3 regions of the Promicromonospora xylanilytica genome follow, and region 3 is predicted to be linked to each of the others. Evidence: riboswitches for the same ligand, from Rfam matches in the RefSeq annotation. Region 3 holds a riboswitch; each other region holds the start of a gene.
What was found. A riboswitch is a leader RNA that binds a small molecule or an ion and turns the genes downstream of it on or off. The one in region 3 is predicted to bind S-adenosylmethionine.

Region 1 (10,165 bases), on a different contig from region 3:
AACGAGGCCTCGGCCTCTGCCGCCGTGTCGTAGACGTAGCCCTGGGTCAGGAACAGGGCCTCGCTCGTCTCCTGGAAGTCGCTGCGCTGGTGCCCGCCGCGCACGGCCAGGGTGGCGGCGCGCACGCCACGGGGGAGCGGCTTGCGGCCGGACCCGCCGGGGGACGCGTCGGGCGGGAACGCTCCGGTGACCGTCACTTGGCGTCCTCCGCCCATGGCAGGCCTGCGACCTTCCAGCCCTGCTGGTCGCGCACGCCGTCGACACCGGGCGCCCCCTCGAAGCCCTCCAGCACGTTGTACGACGGCGCGATGCCCGCCGCGGTGGCGAGCCGGGCGGCGCCGATCGAGCGTTGGCCGGAGCGACAGAGAAAGATGACGGGGCCCGCCGTCACACCTGCCGCCCTGAGCTCCTCCAGGAACCGGGTGTTGGGACGGCCGCCTGCCTGCACCCACTCGCTGAACACGGGCACCTTGCCGAGGGACGCCGGGTCGGGAACGCCGGTCGTGCGCCACTCGGCCTCGGTGCGGACGTCGACGAGCGTGGCGCCCGGGTCCGCGGCGAGCAGGTCCCAGGCCTGCTGGGGCGTGATGTCGCCGGCATAACCCTCTGCGGCGCGGGCTTCGATGTGCGCGGGGACGCTCATGTGCTCCTCCATCGGTCGTGGCGGTAGCACCCTTGTCCGTCCTCGCCGGGGGCGGGAACGCTGGGTTGCTGCGGCTTCGTCGTGCCACGTCACTCGGCCGCTCGGGATGGTCGCTCGTGATCGTACGACATGGCGTCCGCTAGGTGGGATGCCGTCTCGCCGGCTGGTCGGGCTCGGGTCTTGGGATGGACATGCCTGTGGACAACCCTGTGGATAAAGCTGTGGACAAGGTTGTGGACGAGCAGGTGCTGACGGGCGGCAACACCACCCGTGTGGTGCGGGTCGGGAACACGGTGCACCGCGAGGCGGGCTCATGGACACCGACCGTCCAGCGTCTGCTCGCCCACGTCCGGGCACGCGGCCTGACCGAGGTCCCCGAGCCTCTCGGCCTCGACGAGCAGGGCCGGGAGATCCTCTCGTATCTCCCGGGAGACGTGCCCGGCTGGCCCGCCCCGGACTGGCTCTGGTCCGCGGACGTCCTAGAGGAGGCAGGGCGCTTGCTGCGACGGTTCCACGACGCCACCTCGGGGTTCGCCACGTCGGGCGCCCGGTGGCGCCTGCCCGCGACCGAGCCGGCCGAGGTGATCTGCCACAACGACGCGGCGCCCTACAACATGGTCTTCCGCGCGGGCAGGCTCACGGGCCTCATCGACCTCGACACCGCCGCACCGGGTCCACGTGTGCGGGACCTGGCCTACCTCGCCTACCGGATCGCGCCGCTGTCGGGGGACGCGTTCGCGGGGGTCGGCTACGCCGTCGGGCACCTTGATCCGATGGCGAGGCTGGATGCGCTGACTTCCGCGTACGGGTTCGCGTACTCGCGTGCCGAGGTGCTGGGGGCGATGGTCGGCAGGCTGCACGACCTGGCGGCGTGGACCGAGGCGCGGGCCGACGACGGAGGTCCGGCCGAGCTGCGCGAGCACGTCGCCCTGTACCGTGCGGACGCGCAGCGGATCGCCGCACTCGTCGGGGCCGCCGAGCGGGACTGACCAGGCGTCGAGCCCGGACCGACCGGTCAGGCGACGGCGACCCGTTCGACCCGCGCGACCGCGGCGGCGGCGCCGTCCTCCGCGTTCACCCGGGCCGCCAGCCCTCGTGCCGTGTCCGCCCGGGCCGCCGCGTCGTCGATCGCCGCGGCGAGCCGTTCGGCGGTGAGCCTGCCGGTCAGCGGGGGTGCGGCGATCCCCAGCTCGTGCCCGCGGCGCGCCCAGAACGGCTGGTCACCCAGGAACGGCCTGATCACCTGCGGCACGCCGGCCCGCATGGCGGCCGCCACGGTGCCGACGCCGCCGTGGTGCACCGCGACGGCGGTGCGTGGCAGCACGAGGCCGTGCGGCGCCTGGTCGATCACGTGGACGCCGTCCGGCACGTGCGTCGGCCGGAGCGCACCCCAGCCCGTCGCCAGGACCGCGCGCCGTCCCGAGCCGTGCAGACCGTCGAGCACGGCCCGGGTGAAGGAGTCCGGGTCCTTGGCGAGCATGCTGCCGAACCCCACGTACACCGGCGGCTCACCGGCGTCGAGGAACCGGTCCAGTGCGGCGGGCAGCGTCCGGCCCTCGTCGGGCGCCAGGGTCAGGAAGCCTGTCGGCGCGAGGTCCGCCGACCAGTCGTCCGGCGCGGGCAACAGGTGCGGGCTCCACGCGTGCACCACGCCGTCGCGCGCCACGCGCTCGGCAAGCCCCGGCGTCGGGCCGGTCAGGCCGAGCGTCTCGGACCGCCAGGAACGGACCATGCGCCGGTACGGGGCCTCGACCGCGGCGGCCAGCCGCCAGCTCGCCCGGTTGAGGAACCGCGGCGGCCGGACCGGGCTGAGCGGCGACGGGAACCTTGCCGTGGGGCTGAACAGCGGGACGGGCAGCAGGGCGATCGACGGCACGCCGAGCAGGTCGGCGAGGTGGGGTGCGCCCAGTGCCTTGGGCGCGTGGACGACGACGTCGGCTCCGGCGTCCCGCAGGGTCGCCAGGTCGTCGAGCCAGCGGCGCAGCAGCGGCAGGGCCGACCGGGCCGCCGTGATCGACGCCCGCGCACCCTTCCCCGCGACCTCCTCCTGCAGGGCGAACATGCTGTCGTCGAGCGGCGCGACGGGGATCCCGCGGGCCGCCGCGTCCTCGGTCAGGCGCCGTGGCGCGGCCAGCAGCGGCTCGTGGCCCGCCCGGGCGAGCGCGGCGGCGAGGGCCGCGAACGGCTCGACGTCGCCCCGGCTGCCCATGGTGACCAGGAGAACCCTCATCGCGAGGCCTCCCACTCGTCCAGGAGGGCGGGGAAGCGGTCCGCCATGAACGCGTACATGTCGCGCATGTTCTCCAGGTGCTTGCGGCGGTGCGGGTCGTCGCCGACCGCCGCGAGGCCGTGCGCGGCGAGCCGCTGGAAGGCGTCGAGCTCCGCCAGCTTGGCGCGGAACGCCCTGCCGAAGACGTCCTCGGTGAGCCGGTACCGGTCCCGGCGCTCGCCCCGGCGCCGGAACCGCTCGACCATGCCCGCCTGGTCGAGCTGGCGCAGCGCCACGCTCATGCTGCTCTTGGCGACGGCCAGCCGTTCGCACAGCTCGGGCGCGTCGGCGCCGTCGTCGTCCGACACGAGCAGGTGCCCGATGACGCGGCCGGCGGTGCGGCTCAGGCCGAGCCGCTCGTAGAACAGCCCAGCCTCTTCGGTGAAGTCCTCGACGGCGCTCATGAAGCCACCGTATCGTATTGTTCGGTTCGGTCCGAACACTCAGAACATCGGTGGACTGTCGACCGGATGGTGAGACCAGTATTTGAGACGTGCGTTGACAGGCCATTTCCCGCAGCACAGGATGACGCCAGGTCATGAGCGCCAGCGCGAAGCCCCGGCTCGCTGGCCGGCAACCCTCCTCCGCGGCGGGGTGCCCCGGGTGACGACCTGGCCACGCGCAGCCGTGCGTGGCAAGCGCGGGGGCTTCCCCCCAGGACCGTGCTGGAGGGCACCATGTCTGCAACCACCATCCTCGCCGACGACGTCACGGTGGCCGACGTCGCCCCGCTGCGCCCCGTGGTGGGCGGCGGGACGGCCGTGCCGCTCGTCGACGGGACGCGGGTCCCGTACGCCAACCTCGACGTCGCCGCGTCGGCCCCCGCGCTGCAGGCCGTCGCCGACCGAGTCACCCAGGTGCTTCCCCTGTACGCGAGCGTCCACCGCGGCGCCGGCTACCTCTCGCAGGTCAGCACCGCGCTCTACGAGACGGCCCGCCGTGCCATCGGCGCGTTCGTCGGCGCCCGCGACGACGACCTGACGATCGTCACGCGCAACACCACCGACTCCCTCAACCTGCTCGCCGGATGCGTCCCCGCCCAGCCCGACGGCGAGCCCGGCCGGGTGCTCGTGCTCGACGTCGAGCACCACGCCAACCTCCTGCCGTGGCAGCGCGGCACGGACGCGACCGTGCTGACCGGCGGCGCCACCGTGGCCGAGACGCTCGCCCAGATCCGCGAGGAGCTGGCGGCCGCCGCAGCGCACCGACAGTTCGCGCTCCTGGCCCTCACCGGCGCCTCCAACGTGACGGGGGAGTCGCTCCCCGTCGACCAGATCGTCGCCGTCGCCCACGAGTTCGGCGTGCGCGTGGTGCTCGACGGTGCCCAGCTCGTGCCGCACCGGCGCATCTCCCTCGAGTCGACGGGCGTCGACTACCTCGCCTTCTCGGGGCACAAGACGTACGCGCCGTTCGGCTCGGGCGTGCTGGTGGGCCGCCGGGACTGGCTCGACGCCGGCACGCCGTACCTCGCGGGCGGCGGCGCCGTGCGCCGCGTGCGCGTCGCGGGCACGGACTGGCACGAGGGGCCCGCCAGGCACGAGGCCGGATCGCCCAACGTGATCGGTGCGGTGGCGCTCGCCGCCGCATGCGAGGAGCTCGCGGCGCTCGACGCAGCGGATGTCGTGGCGCACGAGAACGCGCTGCGCCGCCGGCTCGTGTCCGGGCTCGAGGCGATCGACCGCGTCGAGGTGGTCCGGGTCTGGGCCGACGCCGTCGACCCCGTCGGTGTCGTGACGTTCACCGTGACCGGCTACGACCCCGGCCTGGTCGCCGCGTACCTGTCCGCCGAGCACGGCATCGGTGTGCGTGACGGGCGGTTCTGCGCCCACCCGCTGCTCGGCCGCCTCGGGTTCGACGCCGGGGCGGTGCGGGCCTCGGTCGGCGTCGGCACGGCGGGCGAAGAGGTGGAGCGCCTGATCGCCGCCGTCGGCAGCCTGGTGACGGACGGTCCCCAGGCCGGCTACGACGTCGTCGACGGGCTGTGGGTCGTGACCGACGACCCCCGCCCCGTCCCGGAAGGGTCCGGCCTCGCGGGCCTCCTGGCGACGGCGGCCCTGGGCTTCGACGAGGCGTTCGGCTGCCTCCCTGCCCCCGAATGAACCAACGGGTCAGAGCGGGAAGCCGGGCCGCTGCGGCAGGGCCGCCTCGAGCTGCGCCGCCAGCGCCAGGAGGGTGAGCTCGCCGCCCGGCCTGCCGATGATCTGCACGCCCATCGGTAGTCCGGCCGGCGCCTCGGCGGTCGCCGCGGTCCAGTGCGTCGGCACGGTGATCGCGGGCAGACCCGCGACGTTGAGCATCGAGGTGTACGGCGTGTACTGGCACTGCTGCTCGAAGTTCCGCTCGGGGTCGTCTGCGTCGTACCAGCCCACCGGCCGTGGCGTGAGCGCGAGCGCGGGCGTCATGACGGCGTCGTACATGCTGATCTGGGTGACCAGCGAGCGTTCGTAGCCGTTGAGCGTGCGCAGCGCCTCGGCGAGCTGTCGTGCGGGCACCTCGCGGCCCGACCGGATCAGCCACCGTGTCAGCGGCTCCAGCTTGTCCAGCGTCCCGGGGTCGTCGATCGGCACGGCCGACGCGCCGCCCATCCACAGGGTCCGGAACGCGGGCGCGTACTCGGGTGCCTCGGCGAGGACCATCTCGTCCATCGCGTGCCCCAGCCCCGCCAGTGCGCCGACGCCCGCGTCCAGTGCGGCCGTGGCCTCCGGGGACACGGTGATGGCGTAGAAGCCGTCCCATGCGGACGTGGTGGTCACCCCGATCCGCGCGGTCCCGCCGTCCGGACCGGTGTGCCCGGTCAGCGGGTCCGGCAGCACGGCGCGCCGCGCCGCCGCGAGGTAGGCGCCCGCCTCGTACGACGGCGCGCGCAAGGAGAACGGGTGTGCCACGCCGCCGTCGGCGCGTCGCGGGAGCATCGCCTCGAGCAGGAGGGCCGCGTCGGCGACGTTCCGCGCGATCGGCCCGTTCACGACCAGCCCGCCCAGCGAGTCGATCCCGCTGCCGGCGGGCAGGAGACCGCGCGTCGGCTTGAGGCCGACCACGCCGCAGGCCGCCGCGGGGATGCGGACCGAGCCGCCGCCGTCGGACCCGGGGGCGAACGGCAGCATGCCCGCTGCGACCGCCGCGGCCGCGCCTCCGCTGGAACCCCCCGCGCCGCGGGTCAGGTCCCACGGTGTGCGGGCCGGCGGCGCGTCGACCGGCTCGGTGTAGGCAGGAAACCCGAGCTCGGGTGCCGCCGTCTTGCCCAGGCTGACGACGCCGGCGGCATCGAGGACCCGGACCAGCTCGTCGCTCTCCGCGGCGGGCGGCAGGCCGGCGAAGGCGCGGGAACCGAACCCGGTCGGGACGCCCGCGCGGTTCCACAGGTCCTTGTCCCCCGTCGGCAGGCCCCAGAGACTGCCGGGCGCCGGGGCGTCCACGGCCGGGCCACCCGCCCGCCCGAGGGCCGCCGCGCGCTCCCTGGCGAGCTCCGGTGTGACGGTCGCGAAGGCGCCGACCGCGCCGTCGAGCCGCTCCACCCGGTCGAGAAAGTAGTCGGTGACCTCGGCGGGAGTGAGCTCTCCCGCGGCGAGGAGGTCGCGGAGCTCAAGAGCCGTCTTCTCGTGCAGGGGTTCCATCCGGCCAGGCTATGCGCTCACCGGCCGGTGCGCGGAAATGCCGCTTATGTCTCACCCGCTCTACAGCGGACCTGGGCAGATTCATCAATCAGACAGACCGTGCGCGGCCGTCTGACCTGCACATATGCGCTTTCTCTGCCTAATGGTGCGCTGAGGAAGCAATGCCACGCCGCGCAGAATGCGCTTCTCCGGCATATGTTCGTGGAGTGCTGGCACCTTTGTGCTGCGCCACCGTGGCGTAGCGGAGGTGACGAGAAAAGTCTCGAAGGGGGAGAGAACTATGCCATTCCTCAATGCAGGTCTTGTCGTACCGATCCAGGTCGACTGGCTGGCGCCGCTCACGAACGCCCTTGGCGCGATCGCGAGCTTCATCCCGAAGCTCCTCGTGTTCCTGATCGTTTTCCTCATCGGGTACTTCATCGCCAAGGCGATCGCCCGGTTCGTGGGGATGATCCTGACGCGTATCGGCTTCAACAAGGTGCTCGAGAAGGCGGGCGCCAACCGGATGCTCTCCGGGTCGGGTATCGAGCCGATCGCGCTGCTCACGAAGATCATCTACTACTTCATCCTGCTCATCGCGCTCCAGCTCGCGCTGAGTGCGTTCGGTCCCACCAACCCGGTGAGCGCGATCGTCAACGACATCGTCGCCTGGCTTCCCAAGCTGGTCGTCGCGATCGTCATCGTGGTGATCGCGGGCGCCATCGCGAATGCGGTGAAGGACCTTCTCCTGAACTCCATGGGCCGGGTTTCCTACGGCCCCCTGGTCGCGAAGTCGGTGTCCTTCTTCATCATCGCGCTGGGTATTATCGCCGCCGTGAACCAGATCGGCATCGGCACCACGGTGACAATGCCTGTCCTCGTGGCATTCCTGGCCACTCTGGCCGGAATTCTGATCGTCGGCGTCGGCGGTGCGCTGATCGGTCCCATGCGGCCGCGCGTCGAGGGCTTCCTCGGCAACCTGTCGTCGGGCGGTGCCGCCGCTGCCACGCCCGCCGCGGAGCCCGGCACGGCCCACGGGACCGTGCCCCGCACCGACCCGGGCACCTCGGGGTCGTTCGCGCCTCCGCCGCGCGACATCTGATCGTCTGATCGGACCCGCGCGACGACGACGCCGGGATCGCACCGCCGCGAGGCGGTGCGACCCCGGCGTCGCGTCGTGCGTCCTGCGTGCGGGCCAGCGGGATCCCCCGAAGGGATCGGCTACTCCGACCCGAGCAGCGCCTGCGCCTCGCCCAGCACGTCGATGAGCCGCTCCAGGTCCGGGTCGTCCTCCGTCGGCTGGAGCGCCACGGTGTCCACGCCCGCCTCGCCGTACCGGCGGACACCGTCGGCCAGCGCCTGGGCGTCACCCCACAGGGCGTAGCCCGCGAGGGCCGTGTCGTCGGCCACGTCGCTGCCCCAGGCGGTCAGCTCCGCCCGCAGGCGTGCGACCGCGCTGGGCCCCGTGCCCCCGGAGACGAACTGGATCACGGGAAAGCTCGCGTCGCCCCGGCCGGCCGCCGCCCTGCCCTCGGCGACCTGCTCGAGCGCGGCGGGCAGGCCGGGCAGGCCGACCGAACCCTCGAGCACCACGCCGTCGCCGACCTCGCCCGCCAGGCGCAGCGACTTCGGCCCCGTGGCGGCGACCGGCACCGGCACGGGCCGGGCGGGCGGCCAGTCGAGCGCGACGTCGTCAAGGGACACGTACCGGCCCGACGCCGTCACCCGCTCACCGGCGAGCAGGGCGCGCAGCGCGGCCGAGTACTCGCGCATGAGGGTCAGCGGCGAGGCGGCCTTGGCGCCCACCTGCGCCATCCACGGCTGTACGCCGTGGCCGATCCCCGGGATCAGCCGCCCGGGGAACATCCCGTCGACGGTCGCGACCTCCATGGCGGTGAGCGCGACGTTCCGCAGGGGCGTGGGCAGCACCCCGATCCCCACCCGCACGTGCTCCGTGGCGGACAGGATCGCGCTCGCGGTCGAGATGCCGCCGGTCTGGAAGCAGTCCTCCCAGAGCCAGATCTCGTCGACCCCCGCTGCCTCGACGGCGCGGGCGAGCGGGATGATGCGTGACGGCGGTGTCGAGGGGCGGAGGATGCACGCCAGGCTGGTCATGGCGACCACGCTGCCACGGAGCGGGCCCTCAGATCCAGCCCTTACGCGCGGCGTGCCAGCCGAGCTGGATGCGCGTCGAGACGCCGGCGACGCCCATCAGCACCTTGACGCGCCGCTGCACGGTGCGCAGCGAGAGCCCGAGCTGGTTCGCCACGGACTGGTCCGTGAGGCCGGCCAGCATGAGCGCGAGGATGCGGCTGTCCTCCTGGTCGAGGTCGGCCGTGGCGGACCGTTCACCGGGCGGGGCGAACGGTGTGGCGTCTCGCCACACGCTCTCGAACAGGGCGATGAGGGCGTCCAGCAGGCCCGACGGATGGATGATCAGCGCGCCCACCAGGTCGGGCGCCAGGTCGGACCCCTCGGTGCCCGCCTCGACGACGGTCTGGATCGGCACGAAGGCCAGCCGGTGGTCGATGATGAACAGCTTGATCGGCACACGTTCGGAGAACCGTACGTCCTCGCCGTTCTCGAGGGCCTGGGCGACGTCGTCGACCCGCAGCACGCCGGTGTCGAGGAAGACACGGTCGATCACGACGCGGTAGCGCACGCCGCGGGCCACCGCCTGGTCCTCCGCGGTGTTCTCGTCGGCGGGCATGACGAACACCGGCGGCTTGGTGAACGACTCGACGGTCTCTCGCGCGCCGAGCTGGAGCTGGATGATGCGGTGCTTCACGGCGTCGGCCCCGCGTACCACGTCGACGACGTCGGTGGCCGGCCGTAGGGCGGACGAACGCCGGAACTCCTCCTCGAGCTCGATCAGCTCGACCTGTGCCGCGCGGATCTCGTCCTTGCGGCGGGCGAGCAGCGCGCCGAGCGCTATCTCGGGGGGAGCGGCCTGGAAGCGGGAGTCGTCGGCGCTCTGCCGTGCGGCGAGGCCGTGGCTCTCCAGCGCGCGGAGCACGTCGAGGGCGTCACCGGGGTCGCACCCGAGCCGCCGGCCGAGCTCCGCCGCGTCGAGCGACGGGGAGGCCACCAGGTCGCGATAGGCGAGGGACTGCGTCTTCGTCAGGCCGAGCACGTCACCGAGCATGGGTACCCTCCCACCGGATGAAGTTCGCCGCCGTCGTGAGGATACGGGATTGATAGCCTCCGGCACGTGACCACCGAGGACGTGAGCTTTCCCGCCGAGGACGGCGTGCGGGTGGCCGGACGCTGGTTCCTGCCCGACGGCGACCCGGTGGGCATCGTGGCGATCGCGCCGGCGATGGCCATGCCCATGCGGTTCTACCGGCACACGGCGAGCTGGCTCGCGGACCGGGGCTTCGCTGTCCTCACGTTCTCGTACCGCGGTTCGGAGCCCGAGCTCTACGGCCCGATGCGGGACTCGTCGGCGACAGCCCTGGACTGGTACCACGACGCCGAGCTCGCGGCCGGGCACGCCCGCGCGCGGGCCGACGCCGCCGGCGTCCCGCTCACCTGGGTGGGCCACTCGTTCGGCGGCCAGAGCCTGGGCTTCCTGTCCGACGTCGGCGTGGACGCCTGCGTCATGGTGGCCTCGGGGACCGGCTGGCGGGGCAAGGCCGCGCCGATGATCAAGCGTTGGTC
Region 2 (10,165 bases), on a different contig from region 3:
AGGCGCGGGACGTCACGGTCTCGGTGTCCGGGGACACGGGAACCGGCCCGGCCGGCGAGCCCGTCGCCGAGCTGGTCCCCGCTCCCGACGGCTCGTTCGAGGTCCGGGCGCTCGCCGAGGTCGGCGGCACCACCTTCGAGCTCTCCGTGCCCGGCCCGGACGGTGCGGAGCTGACGACCGAGGTCGCCGTGACCGTCAGCCTGGAGGAGCACGTGGTCGCGGACCTCGCAGACGCGGCCTCCTGGACGTCGGCGCATGCCCGCGCCCCGGGCGGCTCGGTGGCACCCGCCGACGGGCACGACGGCGCGGCCGGACTGCGGATGACGTACGACTTCACCCAGTCGACGGCGACGCGTGGCCAGTACGCGCTGTTGCCGGAGGCCGCGACGGGAGGGCGAGAGCTGCCCGGCGCGCCGCGCGCGGTGACGATGTGGGTGGACGGCGACGGCAACGGCTCCTGGCTGCGGCTGCAGGTGCGGCAGGGCGACGGTGTGGTCACACAGCTCGACGGCCCGGAGGTCACCTGGACGGGCTGGCGCCAGGTCACCTTCCCGGTGCCCGACGGCGTCGAGTTCCCGCTCCAGCTGCAGCGGATCCGCGCCATGGAGACGGCGGCGGGCAAGCAGTACTCCGGTGGCCTGACGTTCTCGACGATCGCGGCACAGGTCCCGCCCGCCGTGGACGCTCCGCAGGCGCAGCGTGTCGAGGACCCGACGGTGGTGGCGGACGGTGCCACCGACGACGCTCCCCTGCGGGTGGCCGTGCTGTCCGACGCCCAGTTCGTGGCCCGCGACCCGGAGTCCGGAGCGGTGGCCGGCGCGCGGGACGCCCTGCGCGAGATCGTCGCCGACGACCCGGACCTCCTGGTCATCAACGGTGACCTGGTCGACGAGGCCGCACCGGAGGACTTCGACCTCGCCCGGCGGATCCTCAGCGAGGAGCTCGCCGACGCGAACTTCCCCTGGTACTACCTGCCGGGCAACCACGAGGTCATGGGCGGGTCCATCGCGAACTTCGAGGAGGAGTTCGGCGACCGGACCCGCGTGCTCGACGTGCCGACACCCCGGACCCCGGCCCGCCCGGACGCCGGCGGCACCACGCGGCTCGTCATGCTCGACTCGTCGGCCGGCCGCCTGGGCGCCGACTTCGCACAGGTCCGGATGCTGCGTGACGCGCTCGACGACGCGGCGACCGACCGCTCGGTCACGGGAGTCGTGGTGTTCGCCCACCACCCGCTGGACGACCCCCTGCCGACCAAGGCGAGCCAGCTCTCCGACCGCCTGGAGGCCGACACGCTGCGCGGCTGGTTCGAGGACTTCCGGGAGACGTCCGGCAAGTCGATCACCTCGGTGGGCTCGCACGTCGGCGTCTTCCACGCGAGCACACAGGACGGCGTCCCCTACCTGGTCAACGGCAACTCCGGCAAGAGCCCGGCGAGCACTCCTGCCGACGGTGGCTTCACCGGCTGGTCGATGCTGGGCCTCCGGCCGGCCGCGAGCGACGGCGGAGCGGGGCCCTGGCTGAGCTGGGAGGTCAACACCCGCGCCGAGCAGGTCACCGTCTCCGGGCCGCGATTGCTCGACGTCGGCGAGTCCGCGGTGGCGCACGCCGTCGTCGTCCAGGACGAGACGCGTGCGGTGCCGGTCGAGTGGCCGGTGTCGTCCGCCTGGGGTGGCGAGCGGGTGTGCACCACCGACGGCAGCGGACGCGCCGCTCTGCGGGAGTGCCCCCGGGACGCCGTGCTGGCGGTCGACCCGGACACGCACGAGCTGACGGCTCTGCGAGCCGGTCAGGCAGTGGTGACCGTCACGGTCAACGGCCAGGTCGGCGAGCTGGCCGTCCGGGCGACCCGATAGGACGGTAGATTTGCCCCATGAGTAACTTCGAGGTGGCCCGTCGGCAGAAGCAGGAGCCCACGGCGACTCTGTTGGTCCGGGTGATCGGGTGCTTCGCACTCTTCGCCGGCGGGTTCGCGCTGATGGCCGTCGGTGCCATCGGTGACGCGGCGTCGTCGCCGTATCTGTTCGTGGGCGGCATCCTCGTCGTCGGTCTGGCGTTCGGCCTGCCGATGATCGGTGCCACCGAGCGGTAAGCAGCGCACACGCAGCAGAGCGCCCGTCCGGGTCCCGACCGGGCGGGCGCTCTCGCATGCCCGGGCTCCCGCGCCCACAACGTTCCGGCCGCCGGCTCGACCGCACCCTCACCTTTCTCCCGGACCGCGTGGGCTGCGGCTGCTGACCGCAGGGTCCACCTTCGGACCACGGAACATCGCAGGAGAGGGGCCGCGGCCGGTGCCGCGGCCCCCCTCGCTGTCGTCTTTTCCGGTTCTGGAGTTGCCTCGACGGCCGCATGTCACCCCTGTGTCACAGGTTTGTTAGAACTGTTGACAGATTCAGGGGCAAGTGCAAACGTGACCTGCACCACCACGAAGGAGAGGGACGGTAATGGCTCAGTACAAGAGGCTCGGCGGGATCATGGCGATCACGCTCGCCGCGACAACGGGACTGACGGCCTGCGGGTTCGGCGGGTCGAGCGGTGAAGAGAGCGGCGACGGAGCCACGCTCGATCTGCTCGTCCCCAGCTACTCCGACGCCACCCAGGGCCTCTGGGAAGACGTGATCGCCGGGTTCGAGGAAGCCAACCCGGACGTCAAGGTCAACCTCCAGGTCGAGTCGTGGGACAACCTCGAGTCCGTCATCGCCACGAAGATCCAGGGCGGCGACGCACCCGACATCTACAACGGCGGTCCGTTCGCCGGCTTCGCAGAGGACGAGCTGCTGTACCCGGTGGAGGAGATCACCTCCGACGAGACCTACGCGGACTTCCAGCCGACGTTCCTGGAGAACGCCCAGGTCGACGGCACCACCTACGGCCTGCCGTGGATCGCGTCGTCCCGCGCGCTGTTCGTGAACGACGCGCTCCTCGAGGAGGCGGGCGCCGAGGTGCCGGCCACCTGGGACGAGCTGCTCGAGTCGGCCAAGAAGGTCTCGAAGCTCGGCGGCGGCGTGGCCGGCTACGGCATGCCGCTCGGGTCCGAGGAGGCGCAGGCCGAGGCCGGCGTGTGGCTCTGGGGCGGTGGCGGCACCTTCGGTGACGCCGACGCGATCACCATCGACACCCCGGAGAACCTCGAGGGTGCAGAGTTCATCAAGAAGATGATCGACGAGGGCGCGACCCAGGCCGACGCCGGTGCGTCCGACCGCAGCCCGCTCTTCGACATCTTCGTCCAGGGCAAGATCGGCATGCAGGTGGGCCTGCCGCCGAGCGTCGGCCAGATCGAGTCGGACAACCCGGAGCTCGAGTACTCGATCCACCCGATCCCCACCAAGGACGGCAGCCCGTTCACCCTTGGCGTGGCGGACCACCTCATGGCCTTCGAGAACGACGGCGACAAGCAGGAGGCCATCACCGCCTTCTTCGACCACCTGTACTCGGCGGACGTCTACGTCCCGTGGGTCGAGGCGGAGGGCTTCCTGCCCACCACGCTGTCCGGTTCGGAGCAGCTCGCCGACGACGAGGCACTCGCCCCGTTCCTCGAGACCCTTCCGGACGCGCAGTTCTACCCGAGCACCAACCCCGACTGGGCGGCGGCGGACTCGGCGTTCAAGGCGCTGTTCGGCCAGCTCGGCGGCAACAAGTCGGCCAAGGACGTCCTGACCGAGATCCAGGAACAGGTCGACGCGGGCTGACGCCCGCCGCTCACGCACCGCTGAACTGAAAGCACGAGGAGCCTCGTGAAGGACCTGTTGAAGGCCCTGCCGTGGATCGGGCCCGCGGCCGCACTCATCGCGGCCGTGGTCCTGTTCCCGGTGGGCGTCATGTTCTGGAACTCGACGCGCGACATCAGCCAGAGCGGGCTGGACGACGGAGGTGTGGGTCTCGCGAACTTCGCGACGGTGGTCGGTTTCCAGTACTTCTGGCCGATCCTCGGGCGCACCGTCATCTGGGTCGTCGGCGTCGTCGGCATCACCCTTCTCGGGTCGCTCGCGCTCGCCGCGCTGCTGAACAAGTCTTTCCCCGGACGCCGCCTGGTGCGCATGGCCGTCATCGTGCCGTGGGCGTCGAGCGTGGTGATGACGACGATGGTGGTGCACTACGGCCTCGAGCCGTACTTCGGCATCATCAACTCGTTCCTCGTGGACGTCGGCCTCATCGCGTCGCCGGAGGGCTACGGCTGGACCAGGCACCCGGTCACGGCGTTCGCCTGGGCCATGGTCGTCGCGGTGTTCGTGTCGCTGCCGTTCACCACCTACACGATCCTGGCCGGACTGCAGTCCGTTCCCGGCGAGACCGTCGAGGCGGCCCGCATCGACGGCGCCGGGGGCCTGCGCACGTACTTCAGCGTGGTGCTGCCCCAGCTGCGAGGTGCCGTGTCGGTGGCGGTGCTGATCAACATCATCAACGTGTTCAACTCGCTGCCGATCCTGCGGGTGATGACGGGATCCATCCCCGGCTATGACGCCGACACCGTCATGACCATGATCTTCAAGTACCTGCAGAACCAGCGGCAGATCGACCTGGCGAGCGCCCTGTCGGTCATCGCGTTCCTGGTGGTCATCGGGATCGTGGCCATCTACGTGCGGGTCGTCCGACCCCTGGAGGAGGTCTGATGGCCGCGATCACGGGGACGGCCCCCCGCAGGACCAGCCGCCCCACGGGCGCCGACCGCACACGGGTGCGCAAGTACACCGCCGACCAGGTGCCCATGGGGTCCCTGCTGCTGCGCATGTTCACCGGGTTCGTCGTGGCCGTGGTGTTCCTGCTGCCGTACCTGATCATGTTCTTCGGCTCGGTGAAGACGAAGGCGGAGATCAGGTCGGTCGATCCCACCTACTTCCCCACGGAGTGGCACTGGGAGAACTACGTCACGATGTGGTCGACGCCGGAGACCCCGCTGGCGCAGAACGTCATCTCGACCCTCGTCATCTCGCTGTGCGCCACGCTGCTCGTGCTCGCGGTCGCGCTGCCCGCCGCGTACTACACGGCGAGGTTCCGGTTCAAGGGGCGGCTCGTCTTCCTGTTCCTCGTGATCGTGACCCAGATGGTTCAGCCGGCGGTGCTCACCTCGGGCTTGTTCCGGGAGTTCATCGCCATCGGGATCCTCGACACGTGGGCGGCCATGATCCTGGTCAACGCGGCGTTCAATCTCTCGTTCGCGGTGTGGATCATGCACAGCTTCTTCGCGGCCATCCCGCGGGAGGTCGACGAGGCGGCGCAGATCGACGGTGCGGGCACGTTCGCCGTCCTGACGAAGATCAACCTGCCGCTCGTGTGGCCGGGGATCGTGACCGCCGTGATCTTCACGTTCGTCGCGTCCTGGAACGAGTTCGCCGCCTCGCTGGTGCTGCTGACCACGCCGGGCAACCAGCCGCTGTCGGTGGCGCTCACCAAGTTCGTCGGCCAGTACGAGACCTCGTGGCACTACGTGTTCGGGGTGTCGATCGTGGCTATCATCCCCGTGATCATCCTGTTCATGGCCATCGAGAAGCGCCTGGTGGGCGGCCTGGTGGCAGGGTCGGTGAAGTAGCGGGATAGTCGGTGGACCAGGGCGTCTCGACCCACGGACGAAATCCGTCCCAGTGCTGGACAATCGCTTAGCATGGTGGCGATCCCATCCAGAGCGGTCGAGAGTCCTGGCTCCCTGACACCGCAGCAACCTGCAGACTTCCTGCCCCGCAACCGTGGCGCGTGGACGTAAGGTGCTCACGCCAGGTTCGATGGAGCAACCATGGTCGTCGAGGCTTATCCGCACCGCCCCACCGTGTCGTTCGAGCTGATGCCACCGCGTCGGCCCGAGGCCGCGCCCAACTTCTGGGAGACGGCCCGGCGGCTCGTGGCGGCGCGTCCGGACTTCGTCTCGGTCACCTACGGCGCCGGCGGGGGTGACCGGGCGACGTCGCGCGAGGTGCTCGCCACGCTGCTGAGCGGTACCCCCGTGCTCCCGGTGGCCCACCTGACGTGCGTGGGCGCGTCCCGCGAGGACGTGTCCGAGGTGATCGACGAGTTCCTCGAGGCCGGTGTGCGGTCCTTCCTCGCGCTCCGTGGCGACCCGCCGCGCGACGAGCCCGACTGGCGGCCGGCGTCGGACGGGGTGCGTTCCAGCGTCGACCTGGTCCGGCTGCTCACCCAGGTGGACCAGCGTCGTGTCGCCGCCGACGCCAGCGCTGCGCTGCGGGCTGCCGCCCGACCCCTCACCATCGCCGTGGCGACGTTCCCGGACGGCAACCCCGGGGCGGGCACCACGCGCGGTCAGGAGGTGCGGCGGCTGCTGGAGAAGCAGGAGGCCGGCGCGAGCTTCGCGATCACCCAGTTCTTCTACCGGGCGGAGTCCTACATCGGGTTCGTCGAGGAGGCGCGCTCGGCCGGCGTGACCATCCCGATCCTCGCCGGGATCCTGCCCACCACGGAGGCTCGCCGGCTGCGCCGGGTCGAGGAGCTCACCGGCGTGGTGGCGCCGGCCGGTCTCCTGCGCGACCTGGACGGGCTCACCGCACCCGACGGCTCCGTGGACGCCGAGGCCCAGCACGAGCACGGCCTCCGGTACTCCGCTGCCCTCGCCCGCGAGGTACTCGACGCGGGAGCGCCCGGTGTGCACGTCTACACGTTCAACAAGCACCGGCCGGCGCTCGACCTGCTCGAGCGCGTCGGCCTGACGGGGCGTGCGGCGGCCTGACGGCGTGAACCGGCCGGTCCGTCGGCGGCTGACGGCGCCCGGCGGTGCACAGCGGTGCAGCCCATCCAGTGGTCCCACGGTGTGGCTGTGAGATTGCCCGCCCCACCGTCCACATCCCCGCGAGTGCAGAGTTAGTCGCGGACCTGATCGCCGAGTGCAGTGTTGGTCGCGGCTGAGGACTCCTCAGCCGCGACCAACACTGCACTCGGCAGCGGTGTCGGCGACAAAGTCTGCAGTCGGCGGAGGGGCAGCCGGAGAGCCAGTCGGCAGCAGCAGCGGCACACGGCGGCGGAGCCTGCACCCGACCGGGAGCGGCGTCAGTTGTCCGCGCGCTCCTGGCCGCTCATCGCCTGGATGGACTGCATGACCTGCTCGGTCAGCTCACGGCGGGCCTGAGCGGGCTTGGTGCCGGCCGCGATCTGCCTCGACGGGTCGATCGGGACCCCGAAGTGCAGCTCTACCCGGGCGAACCGCGGCATCTTGCCGATGGGCTTCACCTTGTCCGTCCCGAGCAGCGCCACCGGGACCACCGGGGCCTTGCCGGTCAGGGCCAGCCACGCGACGCCGGTGTGCCCCTTGTGGAGCTTGCCGTCGCGCGAGCGGGTGCCCTCGGGATAGATGCCGAAAGCGCCCCCACGCTGCAGCACTGCCAGGGCGTCCTCGAGGGAGCGCTGCCCGGCGCGCGGGTCGTCCCGCTGTACCGGGATGTCACCCATCTTGGTGAAGAACCAGCGGGAGAGGCGCCCCTTGATCCCCTTGCCGGTCCAGTACTCGGCCTTGGCCAGGAACGCGACGTGGCGCGGCGCCATGATCGGGATGAGCAGCGAGTCGATGAACGACAGGTGGTTGCTCGCCAGGATCACGGCGCCGCGCTTCGGGATGTTCTGCAGGCCAGTGACGCGCGGGCGCAGAAGCACGAGCACGAGGATCGAGAGGATGAGCTTGAGGAACCGGTACGTCACCGGCCTATTGTGCACCCCTCAAGCGTCCCTGTGGACGGGGTGATATGTGGTGAAAAAGACTAAAGAGACCTACAACCTCGTCCGCCGGTCAGGCGACCTGGTCGCCGGCACTCTCGTCGCCGTGGGCCGCCTCGATGGCTGCGACCTGGACCTGGACCTCCCGGACGCGTGCGACGTCGAGCTTCTCGCTGCGGTCGAAGCGGTAGACGCCGTTCTCCTCCTGGAACACGTCGGTGAGCTGCGTGTAGCAGTAACCGAACATGCGGGGGTCGCCGAGCAGCGCGTCGGTGAGGCCGCGGAACCGGGCGTGGAACTCCTCCTCGTCCACGACCCGCTGGCCGTATCCCCAGGAGTCGGGGGAGCTGCCGGACGCGGTGGCTGCCGCCTCCGGGTTCCACCAGATACCGCCGTACTCGCTGACGAAGTACGGCTGGCCACGGTACGGCACCGACATCTTCGTGCCGTTGTCGCGCGTGTTCTCGTACGGGCGCCCCTCGGCGAGGCCACCCACCTGCTTCGCGAACTCCGTCGGCTCCTGCTCGTACAGGTGCGAGTCCCAGATGTCGGTCTCGAGGACGCGGTGCGAGTAGCCGCTGGCGTCCAGGACGGGCCGGGACGGGTCGGCCACCTTGGTGGCGAGCCACATGGCCCGGGTCACGTCGTCGAGCTGCGTGATGCGGTCGTGCAGGTCCTGGTGCGTCTCGTTGAGCGGGCACCACCCGATGATCGACGGGTGCGAGTGGTCGCGCTGCAGCGCCTCCATCCACTCGGCGACGAACGACGTGGTCTGCCGCTGGCCGTCCGCCGGTGTGCCGTAGCCGCTGACGCCCCAGTCGCCGAACTCGCCCCAGACGAGGTAGCCGAGCCGGTCGGCGTGGAACAGGTAGCGCTCCTCGAAGACCTTCTGGTGCAGGCGGGCGCCGTTGAAACCGGCCGCCAGGCCGAGCTCGACGTCGCGCGCGAGCGCGGCGTCCGTCGGCGCGGTCATGAGCGACTCCGGCCAGTATCCCTGGTCCAGGACGAGACGCTGGAACACGGCCTCGCCGTTGATGCGCACCACCTGTCCGTCGATGGACACGGAGCGCAGGCCCGCGTAGGAGCGCACGGAGTCGACGACGGCGCCGTCGGCGTCCCGCAGCTCGACGTCCACACCGTAGAGGTGCGGGTCCCCTGGGCCCCAGGTACGCAGACGGTCCGCGGGCACGACGACGCGCAGCGCCGGCGCCAGGTCCAGGTCCGCGCGCGCGGTGGCGGCCGCCACCTCACCCTCCGCGTCGGTCAGGGTGACCGTCACCGTGTGGCCGCGGCGGTTCGCCGACAGCGGGACCACGACGTCGAAGGCCGAGCTCGCCAGGTCCGGCGTGATCCGCGGCCGGCGCAGGTGCGCGGCGGGCACCGGCTCCAGCCACACGGTCTGCCAGATGCCCGTGGTGCGGGTGTAGTTGCACTCGAAGTTCTCGTAGCGGTTGCTCTGCTTGCCGCGGGCCTGCGGTCCGTGCCGCGTGTCCCTGGCCCGCACGACGACGGTGACCGTGTCACCGGGGCTCGCGATCCCGTGCAGGTCGGCCGTGAAGGGGGTGAACCCGCCGCGGTGCCGTACGACCTCCGTGCCGTCCACCCACACCGTGGCGTCGTGGTCGACGGCGCCGAAGTGCAGCAGGACGTGCGGGTCGTCGCCGACGGCGGACCACTCCGCGGGGACGGTGATCTCGCGGCGGTACCAGACGGCCTCGAGGAAGTCGGTGTTCTCGATACCGGAGAGCTGTGACTCGGGTGCGAACGGGACGACGATCTCGCTCTGGAGCGGTCGGTCGACCAGCCCGCGCTCGAGCCCTGAGTCGCCCGAGTCGATCTCGAACTGCCAGGTGCCGTTCAGGTTGAGCCAGTGGTCCCTGGCCATCTGCGGGCGGGGGTACTCGGGGCGCGGCACGGCTGTGGCCGTCGGCGCGCCGGCCGGCGAGAAGCGGTCGAGGAAGGTCATCAGCTGCTCCATTGCGTCTACGACATGTGCGCCGTGATTCAACACGTCTTCCGATCGGAATGCAACGTTGTATCACCGCGAGACGCCCGGGCGTCTCGCGCGGCGAGGCTCCGTACGGCGCCCCGGGCTCAGGCCTGTGTGCTCTCCCGGACCAGCAGTCGGTGGGGCATGACGGCGTCGACCGGCTCGATGGACGAGTCCTCGAGCTGGGCGAGGACCCGGTCCACCGCCGTCTCCGCGATCGCCCGTAGGTCGGGCGCGACAGTGGTGAGCGACGGGTTCGAGAAACGACCGTCCTCCGTGTTGTCCCAACCCGTCACAGCCAGGTCCTCGGGGACGCGCACCCCGTTGCGGCGCAACGCGTACAACGCACCCAGCGCGAGCTCGTCGTTGGCGCACACGAGCCCGTCGATCTGGCCGATGCGCGGCAGCACCGCCTCGACCGACGCCGCACCGGAGCTGCGCGAGAACTCCGCCGCGCCGAGCACCCAGCGCTCGTCGACGTCGATCCCGGCCGCCGCGTGCGCCTCGCGGAACCCCTGGACGCGC
Region 3 (10,165 bases):
TGCTGCCGGGCTGGAGCTCCGCCTGAGCGGGGCGCCCAGCGTCACCAAACGTGTCGAACGTGCCCAGTTGCCCGCTGTCCAGGTGGGCGGGTCAGGGTAGGACGGCCACGGCACGCACCGGTACGAGAGACGTCGCGGTACGGCAGCACAGGGGCGGCGCCCACCCGGTACCGTCCCGGTGTGACCTCTGAAGGCTCCGGCATGTCGACGTCCGGCCCGTCCGTCCCGCCCGCCTCGGGAGCCGCGGCGACCCGCGAGGTCTTCGTGACGTTCCTGCGCCTGGGACTCACGTCGTTCGGTGGGCCGGTGGCACACCTGGGGTACTTCCGCGACGCGTTCGTGGTGCGGCGGCGGTGGCTCGGCGACCGTGCGTACGCCGACCTGGTGGCGCTCTGCCAGTTCCTGCCCGGGCCCGCGTCCAGCCAGGTCGGTATGGCGATCGGGCTGCACCGGGCGGGCATCGGTGGGCTGCTGGCCGCCTGGGCGGGTTTCACGCTGCCGTCCGCGGTGCTGCTGGTGGCCTTCGCGTACGGCGTCGCGACGTTCGGTGGCGACGCGGGCGCCGGATGGATCGGTGGGCTCAAGGCGGCGGCTGTCGCCGTCGTCGCGCAGGCCGTGCTCGGGATGGCCAGGACGCTCGCCCCGGACGCGCGCCGCGCGACCATCACGGGGGCCGCGGCGGTCGCGACGCTCCTTGCGCCGTCCGTCCTGGGGCTTCCGGTCGTGATGAGCCAGGTCGGTGTGATCGTCCTGTCGGGCGTCGCGGGGCTCCTGTGGCTCGCCCGCGCGTCCGACGACGACGGCAACGACGAGCCGTTCGCGGTGCCCGTCCGGCGCGGCGTCGCCGTGGCCTGTCTCGCCGTGTTCGGCGCGCTGCTCGTGGTGCTGCCGCTGCTGGCGAGCCTCTGGGGCGGCGGGGTGACGCGGCTCGTCGACGTCTTCTACCGCGCCGGGGCGCTCGTCTTCGGTGGCGGGCACGTGGTGCTGCCCCTGCTGCAGGCGGAGCTGGTGCCGTCCGGTCTGGTGGGCAACGACCAGTTCCTCGCCGGGTACGGCGCGGCACAGGCCGTGCCGGGGCCGCTGTTCACGTTCGCGGCCTACCTGGGCGCCGTCACCACGTCGGGGCCCACCGGGGTCGCCGGTGCGGCGATCGCCCTCGTGGCCATCTTCGTGCCGTCGGCTCTCCTCGTCGTCGGCGGGCTGCCGTTCTGGGAGCGCCTGCGGGGCGCGCCGCGCGCCCGGCGTGCGCTCACCGGCGTGAACGCCGGGGTGGTCGGGCTGCTCGCCGCCGCGTTGTACGACCCGGTGTTCACCCAGGGTGTGCTGGCGGCGGGTGAGCCGCTGGTCGCGCTGGCGCTCGCCATCGCGGCGTTCGTCGCGCTGGCCAGGTGGGCGGCGCCGCCGTGGGCGGTCGTGATCACCGCGGGGCTGCTCGGCTGGGCGGTGCTCTGAGCGCTCCGTCCCGGTGCGCCGGACGTCCTGGCGCACGTCCACCCGGAACACGGCCTAGGCTCGGCGACATGCCAGTCGACGACGACAACCGGCCCCTGACCCGGCGCGAACGGCTCCGGCGGCAGACGGTCGACGAGATCGTCCAGACCGCGCTGGAGCTGATCGACGTCGGCGGCGCGCACGGCCTGTCGCTCGCGTCGGTCGGCAAGGCGATGGGTATGACGTCGCCCGCGCTCTACCACTACTTCGCGTCCCGGGAGGCGCTGCTGGACGCCCTGGTGACGGCCGGGTACAGCGACCTCGGCGCGGCCGTCGCGCACACCGCCCGCGCGGCGGCCGACCGGCCGGCGCCCGAGCGCCTGGCCGCCATCGCGCACGCCTGGCGGCGCTGGGCGCTGGACCACCCACGCCGGTACTCGATGCTCTTCACCGGGAGCCGGCGCGAGACGGTGGACCCGCTGGAGAGCGTCGACACGATCAGGCAGAGCATGCTCGCCCTGGTCACGACGCTCCAGGACGTCGCGGCCGACGCCGGTCCGCGGGCCGACACGGGTGCTGACGCCGCGGCCGGGGCCGCAGCGAGCCCGGCGCCGGACCGGTCGGCGCTCGACGACGAGCTCTCCCGGTGGGGCAGGTCCCTCGGCGTCCCGACCGTGGCCGCGGCGCCGGCGCTCCGGCTCGCCCTGTCCACCTGGTACCGCGTCCACGGGCTCGTGTCCCTGGAGATCGTGGGTGCCTTCGACACGATGGGGCTCGACGGCGGGCGCCTGCTGACCGCCGAGATCGAGAGCCTGGTCGTCGAGGCCGGCCTAGCCGACCCGGCCACGGCCCGCAGGGCGCGTCACGGCACCAGCACCACCTTGCCGCCCGCGTGACCGTCGTCGACCAGGCGCTGTGCCTGGGCGGCCTCCGCCAGCGGTAGCACCTTCGCGACCGGCACCGACACCTCTCCGCGCGCCACCAGGCCCATGGTCTCGGCCAGCACCTCGGCCGACGGCTCCGACCGCTCGCTGAAATCGACGCCCAGGGCGAACGCCGCCGGGTCGGCGAGGGTCAGCACGCGCTCGGTGCCGCCGCGCAGCTCGATGCTGTCCGGCAGCACGCCGCTGCCCGCCGCGTCGAGCACGGCGTCGACCGTGGGCGCGAGCGCCCGCACCCGGTCGACCAGCCCCTCCCCGTACGTCGTGGGGGTCGCCCCGTACCCCGCGACTCGTTCCTGGTTGGCAGGGGACGCCGTGCCGATCACGCGCACGCCCGCCGCGACCGCGAGCTGGGCCGCCAGCCCGCCGACCCCGCCGCTCGCGCCGTGCACAAGGAGGGTCTCCCCCGCCTTGACGTCGAGGATGCGCAGCGCGCGCCGGGACGTCTCTGCCACCACGGGCACCGCGGCCGCCTGGGCCGCGTCGAGACCGTCCGGAACCCGGGCCCACAGGCCGAGCACGGCGTACTCCGCGGCGCCGCGGCCCGCCGGTCCCGCGACCCGGTCACCCGTGGTGACCCCGGTGACGCCGGCCCCCACCTGGTCCACGATCCCCGCGACCTCCTGGCCGGGCACCCCGGGCAGCCGCGTGCGGAACGCCGCCTCCATGGCACCCGAGCGCACCTTCCCGTCGAAGGCGTTGACGCCGACGGCCTCGACCCGCACCCGGACCTGGCCAGGGCCTGCCTCCGGCTCCGCGACCTCGCCGAGGTGCAGCACCTCCGGGCCACCGAACTCGTCAAAGACCACTGCTCGCATCGTGCTTCCTCTCCTCGCCACTCTTTGCTGTTCGGGACAGGTAACTGTCGTGAGCACCTCCGCTATTCCCGACCGGTGGTCCGAAGGCGACGAGTTCTATGATGAACCCCATGGCATCTGCCCCGGACAGTGAGTCGAACCCGTTCGCCACCGGGCCGCTCAGCCTCGCGGTGTTCTCGCTCGCGCGAGCGCACCGGGCGCTCGCCGCGGACCTGCTGCGTCCCCTCGGGCTGCATCCCGGCCAGGAGCTGCTGCTCATGTTCTTGTGGGAGCACGGGCCCCAGCGACAGACTGACCTGGCCCAGTACGTGGCCACCGACTCCGCGTCGATGACCCGGACGGTCCAGCGGCTCGAGCGCGCCGGTTTCGTGCGCCGGCGCTCCAGCCCCGGCGACCGGCGGGTCACCCTCGTGGAACCCACCCCCGCGAGCCTGGCGCTGCGGCCGCGCGTCGCCGAGATCTGGGCCCAGCTCGAGCGGGCGACGGCCGGCGACCTCAGCGGGGCCGAGCAGGAGGACGCGACGCGGCTCCTGCGCGCGCTCGAGGAGAACGTGGGCGTCACCGCCGCTACGTCGCCGACGCCTCGGACGACGGGCGGGCCGCCCACGCGTCGGACACCGGCGCCATCAGCTCCGGGTCGGAGGCCGGCTCGGACCCCGCAGGACCCTCCTCCGGACCGGCGGGGCCCGGGACGGTGAGCGTGGCGATGGCGGTGGTGACCGGGATGGCGAGCACCAGCCCGATCGACCCGACGAGCGTGCGCACCACCTCCTCCGCGATCTCGCCGGAGCTCAGGGCGGTGGCCGGCGACTGGTCCACGAGCCAGACCATCATCAGCAGGGGCAGGGCCGCGCCGACGTAGGCGAAGGCGATGGTGTAGACGGTCGACGCGATGTGGTCGCGCCCGATGCGCATGGCTCGCGTGAACAGCTCGGCCCGCGACGCGGCGGGCGCGACGCCCCGCAGCTCCCACACCGCGGATGCCTGCGTGATGGTCACGTCGTTCAGCACACCCATCCCGGCAAGGACGATGCCGCACAGGGCGATCCCGCGCAGGTCGGCACCCGGCGCGCTGGACGGCAGGAACGCGGAGGCCTCGTCGGTGGTGCCGGTGATCTGCGCCGCCCCGGAGGCCCAGGCCGCGAGCAGCGCGGTGAGCCCGAGGCCGACCAGGGTGCCGAGCAGCGCCGTCGACGTACGGGCCGACAGTCCGTGCGCCAGGTACAGGGTCACGAACATGACCAGCGACGACGTCACGAGCGCCACACCGATCGCGGACTCCCCCGCCAGCAGCGCGGGCATGGTGAAGCCGAGCAGCACGACGAACGCCATGCCGAGCCCCGCCATGGCCGCCAGCCCTCGCCAGCGTGCGACCAGCAGCACGACGGCGGCGTAGGCGAGGGCCAGCAGCGCGATCGGCACCTCGCGCTGGTAGTCCATGAACACCAGCGGGTCGACGCCGGGCTGGGAGACCTGGGAGATGTCGACGGCGGTGATGCGGTCGCCGTCGGCGAGCGGGACCGACGGGCCGGGCGACTGCATCCGGGAGGTCTCGCCGCCCGGCAGCTCGACGGGGATGCTTCCGGTGGCCGGGTCGGCGGGACCCGTGACGGTGACGTCGACGAACGACGTGCCCTCCGCCTTGGCCGGTACGCGGTCGGGCACGGCACCGGCGTCGGGCCACAGCAGCCACACGCCGACGAGGGTCAGGAGCAGGGCGGAGACCAACGTGATGACCAGCAGGAACGTCGTGCGCGGCGCGGCAGGCCCGGCCGAGCCGTGCGAGTGAGCGTGCGCCATGCGCACATCCTGACCCAACGGCGCGGCGGCGGCGCGGCGAGCGGCGACCCGGTTCTCCACGGCCCGCGGTGCGCCGCGGCTCAGCCGGTCGGCAGCAGCAGCGCGTCGAAGAGCGCCTCGGCCGCGCCGTCCTCCTCCACGGTTCCCGTCACGCGCGCGGCGACGGCACGGACCTCCTCGGGGGCCTGGCCCATGGCTATCGACACGGCGGCCCATGCCAGCATCTCGAGGTCGCCCTCGCCGTCGCCGACGGCCACGGTCCGCGACGGCGCGACCCCCAGCTCGACACGGATGATCTCGAGCGCGGTCGCCTTGGTGACCCCGGGGGCCGTGACGTCGACCCAGTCCACGCGGGCCGCGAGCGCCGTGACTCCCGACGCGCGCAGCGCCGGGACGAGCCGCTGCGCCCACTGCCCGTTGACCACCACCCGCGGCGTCGGCCGCCCCCAGACGCCCTCGATCCCGTGGACCACCTCCTGGGGCCCGCTGACGTGGCGTTCGGGCAGCCGCCGCGTGGCGCGGTACCCCGTGCCGACCACCTCGGCGGCGAGCCGCAGGTCCGGTCGCGTCCGGGCGACGAGCCGGCACACCGGCTCCGCGTCGACGGGGACCACCTGGGTGATGGCGTAGCCGTCCGGCCGCAGCCGCGCGGTCACCGCCCCGTTCGCCGCGACCGCCCAGCCGTCGCGGACGCCGAGCTGCCGCGCCGTCTGCACGGCGTCCGCGAGGGACCCGCCCGTGGCGATCACCAGGTGGTGGCCGGCGGCGCGCACGGCGGCCACCGCGTCGAGGACCGCAGGCGTGGGCCGGCGTCCGGCACGGACGAGCGTCCCCTCGACATCACAGGCGACGAGGGCTGGCGTGGACACGGACGCGTCCGACAGGACGGCGCCCCCGGCGGCGGTCGCGGTCACGATATTCCCCTGGTGATAGGCGATATGACGCATCCTGCCGCATACTGGGACATTTTGAAACTCCCGCCCAGGTCAGCCGCCTTTCAGGGCTATTCACGGCGCGGCGTACCAGGTCGGGCACGCGGGTAGGCTCCCCCGCGTGCTCAGCCCTGCGACACCCGACGATCTCGACGACCTGGCAGTCTTTCTCCGCACCGCCGACCTGACGGTCGCCGCTCTCGCGGAGCCCGCCGTGCACCTGTGGCTCGAACGCGACGACGCCGGCGCCGTGCGCACGACCACCGGGTTCGAGCTCGGCGTGAGCGGCGAGCACGCGCTCGTCCGGAGCGTCGCCGTCCGCCCCGACCTGCGCGGGACCGGCGCCGGCCGGCGGTTGGCCCGGTTCGCGCTCGACCGCGCCGCCGACGCCGGGGCGCGCCGGGCCTGGCTGTTCTCCCGCCGCTCAGGAGGCTTCTGGCAGAAGCTCGGCTTCGCCCGGACGACGACCGGCGACCTCGCCGCCGCGCTGCCGGACGCCCACCAGGTGCTGCTGTTCCGCTCGACGGGCCAGCTCGACCACGAGGTCGCGTGGCAGCGGCCGCTGCCCGCGTCTGATAATTTCGCCGCATGAGGTCTCCAGAAGCATCCAGGTTCGGGCTGCCGGTACTCCGGTAGCCCGAGATGCCCCTGTAGAGACCCGCGCATCCGAAGGGCCCCGTAGTGCCGCCTCCGGCCTACCCGTTCCCCCTCTCCCTTCGGAGTCGCTCATGCCTGTCCTGCTCCATGTGCTTGCCGTCGCCGTCTTCGCGCAAGGCACCTCGGAGTTCGTCCTCGCCGGCCTCGTGCCCGGCATCTCGGTCGACCTCGGCATCACCCTCGCCGAGGCCGGCTACCTGACCTCCGGCTTCGCCGTCGGCATGGTCGTCGGCGCACCGCTGACGGCCGCGCTCGGGCGCCGCCTGCCACCGCGGTGGACCCTGTCGGCCTGCCTGGCGGTCTTCGTCGCCGCGCACGCCGCCGGCGCCCTCACCGACCACTACGCCGTGCTGCTCAGCACCCGGTTCGTGGCCGCGGTGGCCAACGCCGGGTTCCTCGCGGTCGCCCTGTCGACCGTCACCCTGCTCGTCCCGACGGGTCGGCAGGCCCGGGCGCTCGCCGCGCTCCTCGGCGGCACCACGCTCGCCCTGATCGCGGGCGTCCCCGCCGGGGCCCTGCTCGGCGAGGTCTGGGGCTGGCGCTCGGCCCTGTGGGCGATCGCCGCGGTGTCGGCGCTCGCGCTGGTGGCCGTCGCCGTCCTGACGCCGGGCCGACTCGGCCCGCGCGCTCCGCGCGTCCGGGTCGACCTGGCCGCCGAGCTCCGCACGCTCCGGTCCCCGGACCTGCTGCGGTACCTCTCGCTCGGGGTGCTGGTGAACGGCGCGACGTTCTGCGCGTTCACGTACCTGGCGCCGCTGGTCACGGAACGCGCGGGCCTCGGCCCCGCGCTCGTGCCGCTGGTGCTCGCGCTGTTCGGACTGGGGGCCTTCGGCGGGGTCTCGGCAGCGGGCCGCCTGGCCGACCGGCACGGGCACCTGGTCCTCGGGATCGGCCTCCCGCTTCTCGTCGCGGGCTGGACGCTGTGGGCCGCCCTCGCGGCGAGCCCCGCGGCGGTGTGGGTGCTCGCGCCGGTCCTGGGCGCGCTCTCGTTCGCAGCCGGCGGCACGCTGATCGCGCGCAGCATGGCCTCGGCGCACGCGCCCACGATGGGTGGGGCGTTCTCGACGGTCGCGCTGAATCTCGGCGCGCTCGCCGGCCCGGTCCTGGGCGGCCTCACGATCGGTCCGCTGGGACTCGTGGGACCGCTCGCGGTGAGCGCGGGGCTGGCCGTCGTCGCCGTCGTGCTCTGGTCCGCAAGCAGCGTCGCTCGCCGCAGCGCCCGTTGACCACAGCAGTTGCTGCCAGGCTGGACCCGGTCCGGCAGCAACTGCTGTGGTCAACACCTGGGATCCGGGGCGACCGGTCCCGCGGGGCCGGCCTGTCAGGAGCCGTGCTTGGCACACTTTTAAACTCACTGTTCCGTGGGCCAGGGAGCGTCCCGAGGCGTGGACGGTTTTTCGACCACATCCCGGGCATGCCTACGATCCAGTCTCATCATCCAGAGCGGTCGAGAGTCCTGGCTCAACGACACCGCAGCAACCTGCCCCCGAACCGCCACACTCGGGCAAGGTGCTAACGCCAGGTCCGATGGAGCTGATACGCATGGCAGTCGAGCACGCACTCCCCCACCTTCCCCACGCCACGATCCTGGGCTACCCGCGCATCGGCCGGCGGCGCGAGCTCAAGCGCGCCGTCGAGTCCTTCTGGGCCGGGCGCACCACCGCCGACGAGCTGGAGGCCACCGCCGCCGGCCTCCGCCTGGACACCACACGGCATCTGGCCGGGTTGGGCCTGGACGCCGGCGCCGGCGCCGTTCCCGGCTCGTTCTCCTTCTACGACCAGGTGCTCGACGCCGTGGCTCTCCTGGGCGCGGTGCCGGACCGGTTCCGGGACCTGGCCCGCGACGGCGAGGGCTCGCTCACCCTGGAGGGCTACTTCACGCTGGCCCGGGGCGACGGCGACAAGCCGCCGCTCGAGATGACCAAGTGGTTCGACACCAACTACCACTACCTGGTCCCCGAGATCGGTCCGGACACCCCCATCGGGTTCGTGGACGACCGGACGGTGCGCCAGTTCACCGAGCTCACGGCGCCGGCGGACGGCGGCCAGGCCGTCGTGACCCGCCCCGTGCTGGTGGGGCCGGTGACGTTCCTGCTGCTCAGCAAGGCGGCCGACGGCGCCCCCGACGGCTTCCGCCCGCTCGACCGGCTCGACGACGTCGTCGGCGCGTACGCCGAGGCGCTGCGCGCCCTGGCCGCCGCGGGTGCGCCCTGGGCGCAGCTCGACGAGCCCGCCCTGGTCACCGACCTGCTCGACGTCCCCTTCGACGAGGTCGCCGACGCCGTGCGCCGGGCCTACGCGCGGCTGGCCACCGAGCTCTCCTCCGCTCCCGGACCGGACGGCGCGGCCGAGCGTCCCGCGATCCTCGTGACGGCGCCGTACGGGGACCTCCGCGGCGGCCCGGGCGACGGCCTCGCGCTCCTGGCGGGCACGGACGTAGAGGCGATCGCGATCGACCTGGTCAAGGGCGCGGTACCCACCGGGCCCGTTGCCGGACTGCAGACCAAGACGCTCGTCGCGGGCGTCGTCGACGGGCACAACATCTGGCGGGCCGACCTCGACGACCGCCTGACCGCGCTGGAGGGCCTGACCGCGCCGGGCACCGGCCTCGGCGCGGGGGCGGTCGCCGTCGGTACCTCGACATCGCTGCTGCACGTGCCGCACGACGTCGCCGACGAGCCCCGGCTGGACGCCGGCCTGAAGTCCTGGCTCGCGTTCGCGGACCAGAAGGTCGCCGAGGTCGTCACCCTGGCCACGGGCCTGACCGACGGCCGCACGGCAGTCACCGACGCACTGGCGGAGTCAACGGCTGCCCTGCGGTCGCGGGCCGAGGCAGCCGGCGTCGCCGTGCCCGCCGTGCGGGAGCGCACCGCGGCCCTCACCGCCGCGGATGCCGAACGCGCGCCGTACGCGCAGCGCGCCGCCGCCCAGCAGGCGAGGCTCGCCCTGCCGCCGTTGCCGACCACCACGATCGGGTCGTTCCCGCAGACGGCGGAGATCCGCCGCACGCGCGCCTCGTGGGCGCGCGGCGAGCTGTCGGACGCCGACTACACGGCCGCGATGCGCGCCGAGATCGCGAGCACCGTCGCGCTCCAGGAGGAGCTGGGTCTGGACGTGCTGGTGCACGGCGAGCCCGAGCGCAACGACATGGTGCAGTACTTCGCCGAGCAGCTCGACGGATTCGCGACCACCGTGCACGGCTGGGTGCAGTCGTACGGCTCCCGCTGCGTGCGGCCGCCGATCCTGTGGGGTGACGTGTCCCGGCCCGCGCCGCTGACCGTCGAGTGGACCGCGTACGCGGCGTCGCTCACGAACAAGCCGGTCAAGGGCATGCTCACGGGCCCGGTGACGATCCTCGCGTGGTCGTTCGTGCGTGACGACCTGCCGCTGGGCGACACGGCCGACCAGGTGGCGCTGGCGCTGCGGGACGAGGTGACGGACCTGGAGCGGGCGGGCATCGGCGTCGTGCAGGTGGACGAGCCGGCCCTGCGCGAGCTGCTGCCACTGCGCCGTTCGGCGCACGCGGACTATCTCGACTGGTCCGTGCGCTCGTTCCGGCTCTCGACGGCGGGGGCCGACGTGGCCA

Region 1: linked by a shared signal. The riboswitch ahead of ACYVK7_RS00850 (aminotransferase class V-fold PLP-dependent enzyme) and the one ahead of metE (5-methyltetrahydropteroyltriglutamate--homocysteine S-methyltransferase) in region 3 are both predicted to bind S-adenosylmethionine.
Region 2: linked by a shared signal. The riboswitch ahead of ACYVK7_RS16165 (methylenetetrahydrofolate reductase) and the one ahead of metE (5-methyltetrahydropteroyltriglutamate--homocysteine S-methyltransferase) in region 3 are both predicted to bind S-adenosylmethionine.

The regions. Positions count from the first base shown of each region.
Region 1 is NZ_BAAGRP010000001.1:186,765-196,929, reverse strand. It holds gene ACYVK7_RS00875 (O-succinylhomoserine sulfhydrylase) at 1-197, opposite strand, end outside; gene ACYVK7_RS00870 (rhodanese-like domain-containing protein) at 194-643, opposite strand; gene ACYVK7_RS00865 (phosphotransferase enzyme family protein) at 865-1,632, shown strand; gene ACYVK7_RS00860 (glycosyltransferase) at 1,659-2,873, opposite strand; gene ACYVK7_RS00855 (GbsR/MarR family transcriptional regulator) at 2,870-3,316, opposite strand; SAM riboswitch class IV at 3,447-3,559, shown strand; gene ACYVK7_RS00850 (aminotransferase class V-fold PLP-dependent enzyme) at 3,590-5,011, shown strand; gene ACYVK7_RS00845 (amidase) at 5,021-6,526, opposite strand; gene ACYVK7_RS00840 (membrane protein) at 6,705-7,607, shown strand; gene ACYVK7_RS00835 (LLM class flavin-dependent oxidoreductase) at 7,727-8,620, opposite strand; gene ACYVK7_RS00830 (helix-turn-helix domain-containing protein) at 8,649-9,650, opposite strand; gene ACYVK7_RS00825 (alpha/beta hydrolase family protein) at 9,717-10,165, shown strand, end outside.
Region 2 is NZ_BAAGRP010000019.1:18,256-28,420, reverse strand. It holds gene ACYVK7_RS16190 (phosphodiester glycosidase family protein) at 1-1,856, shown strand, start outside; gene ACYVK7_RS16185 (hypothetical protein) at 1,874-2,092, shown strand; gene ACYVK7_RS16180 (extracellular solute-binding protein) at 2,445-3,689, shown strand; gene ACYVK7_RS16175 (carbohydrate ABC transporter permease) at 3,735-4,610, shown strand; gene ACYVK7_RS16170 (carbohydrate ABC transporter permease) at 4,610-5,527, shown strand; SAM riboswitch class I at 5,609-5,724, shown strand; gene ACYVK7_RS16165 (methylenetetrahydrofolate reductase) at 5,729-6,673, shown strand; gene ACYVK7_RS16160 (lysophospholipid acyltransferase family protein) at 6,991-7,635, opposite strand; gene ACYVK7_RS16155 (glycoside hydrolase family 2 protein) at 7,724-9,616, opposite strand; gene ACYVK7_RS16150 (LacI family DNA-binding transcriptional regulator) at 9,745-10,165, opposite strand, start outside.
Region 3 is NZ_BAAGRP010000007.1:61,091-71,255, forward strand. It holds gene ACYVK7_RS08125 (hypothetical protein) at 1-26, shown strand, start outside; gene chrA (chromate efflux transporter) at 202-1,452, shown strand; gene ACYVK7_RS08135 (TetR/AcrR family transcriptional regulator) at 1,521-2,327, shown strand; gene ACYVK7_RS08140 (NADP-dependent oxidoreductase) at 2,294-3,190, opposite strand; partial or broken gene ACYVK7_RS08145 (MarR family winged helix-turn-helix transcriptional regulator) at 3,301-3,606, shown strand; gene ACYVK7_RS08150 (YibE/F family protein) at 3,758-4,990, opposite strand; gene ACYVK7_RS08155 (HAD family hydrolase) at 5,071-5,904, opposite strand; gene ACYVK7_RS08160 (GNAT family N-acetyltransferase) at 6,044-6,514, shown strand; gene ACYVK7_RS08165 (Cmx/CmrA family chloramphenicol efflux MFS transporter) at 6,651-7,805, shown strand; SAM riboswitch class I at 8,011-8,113, shown strand; gene metE (5-methyltetrahydropteroyltriglutamate--homocysteine S-methyltransferase) at 8,122-10,165, shown strand, end outside.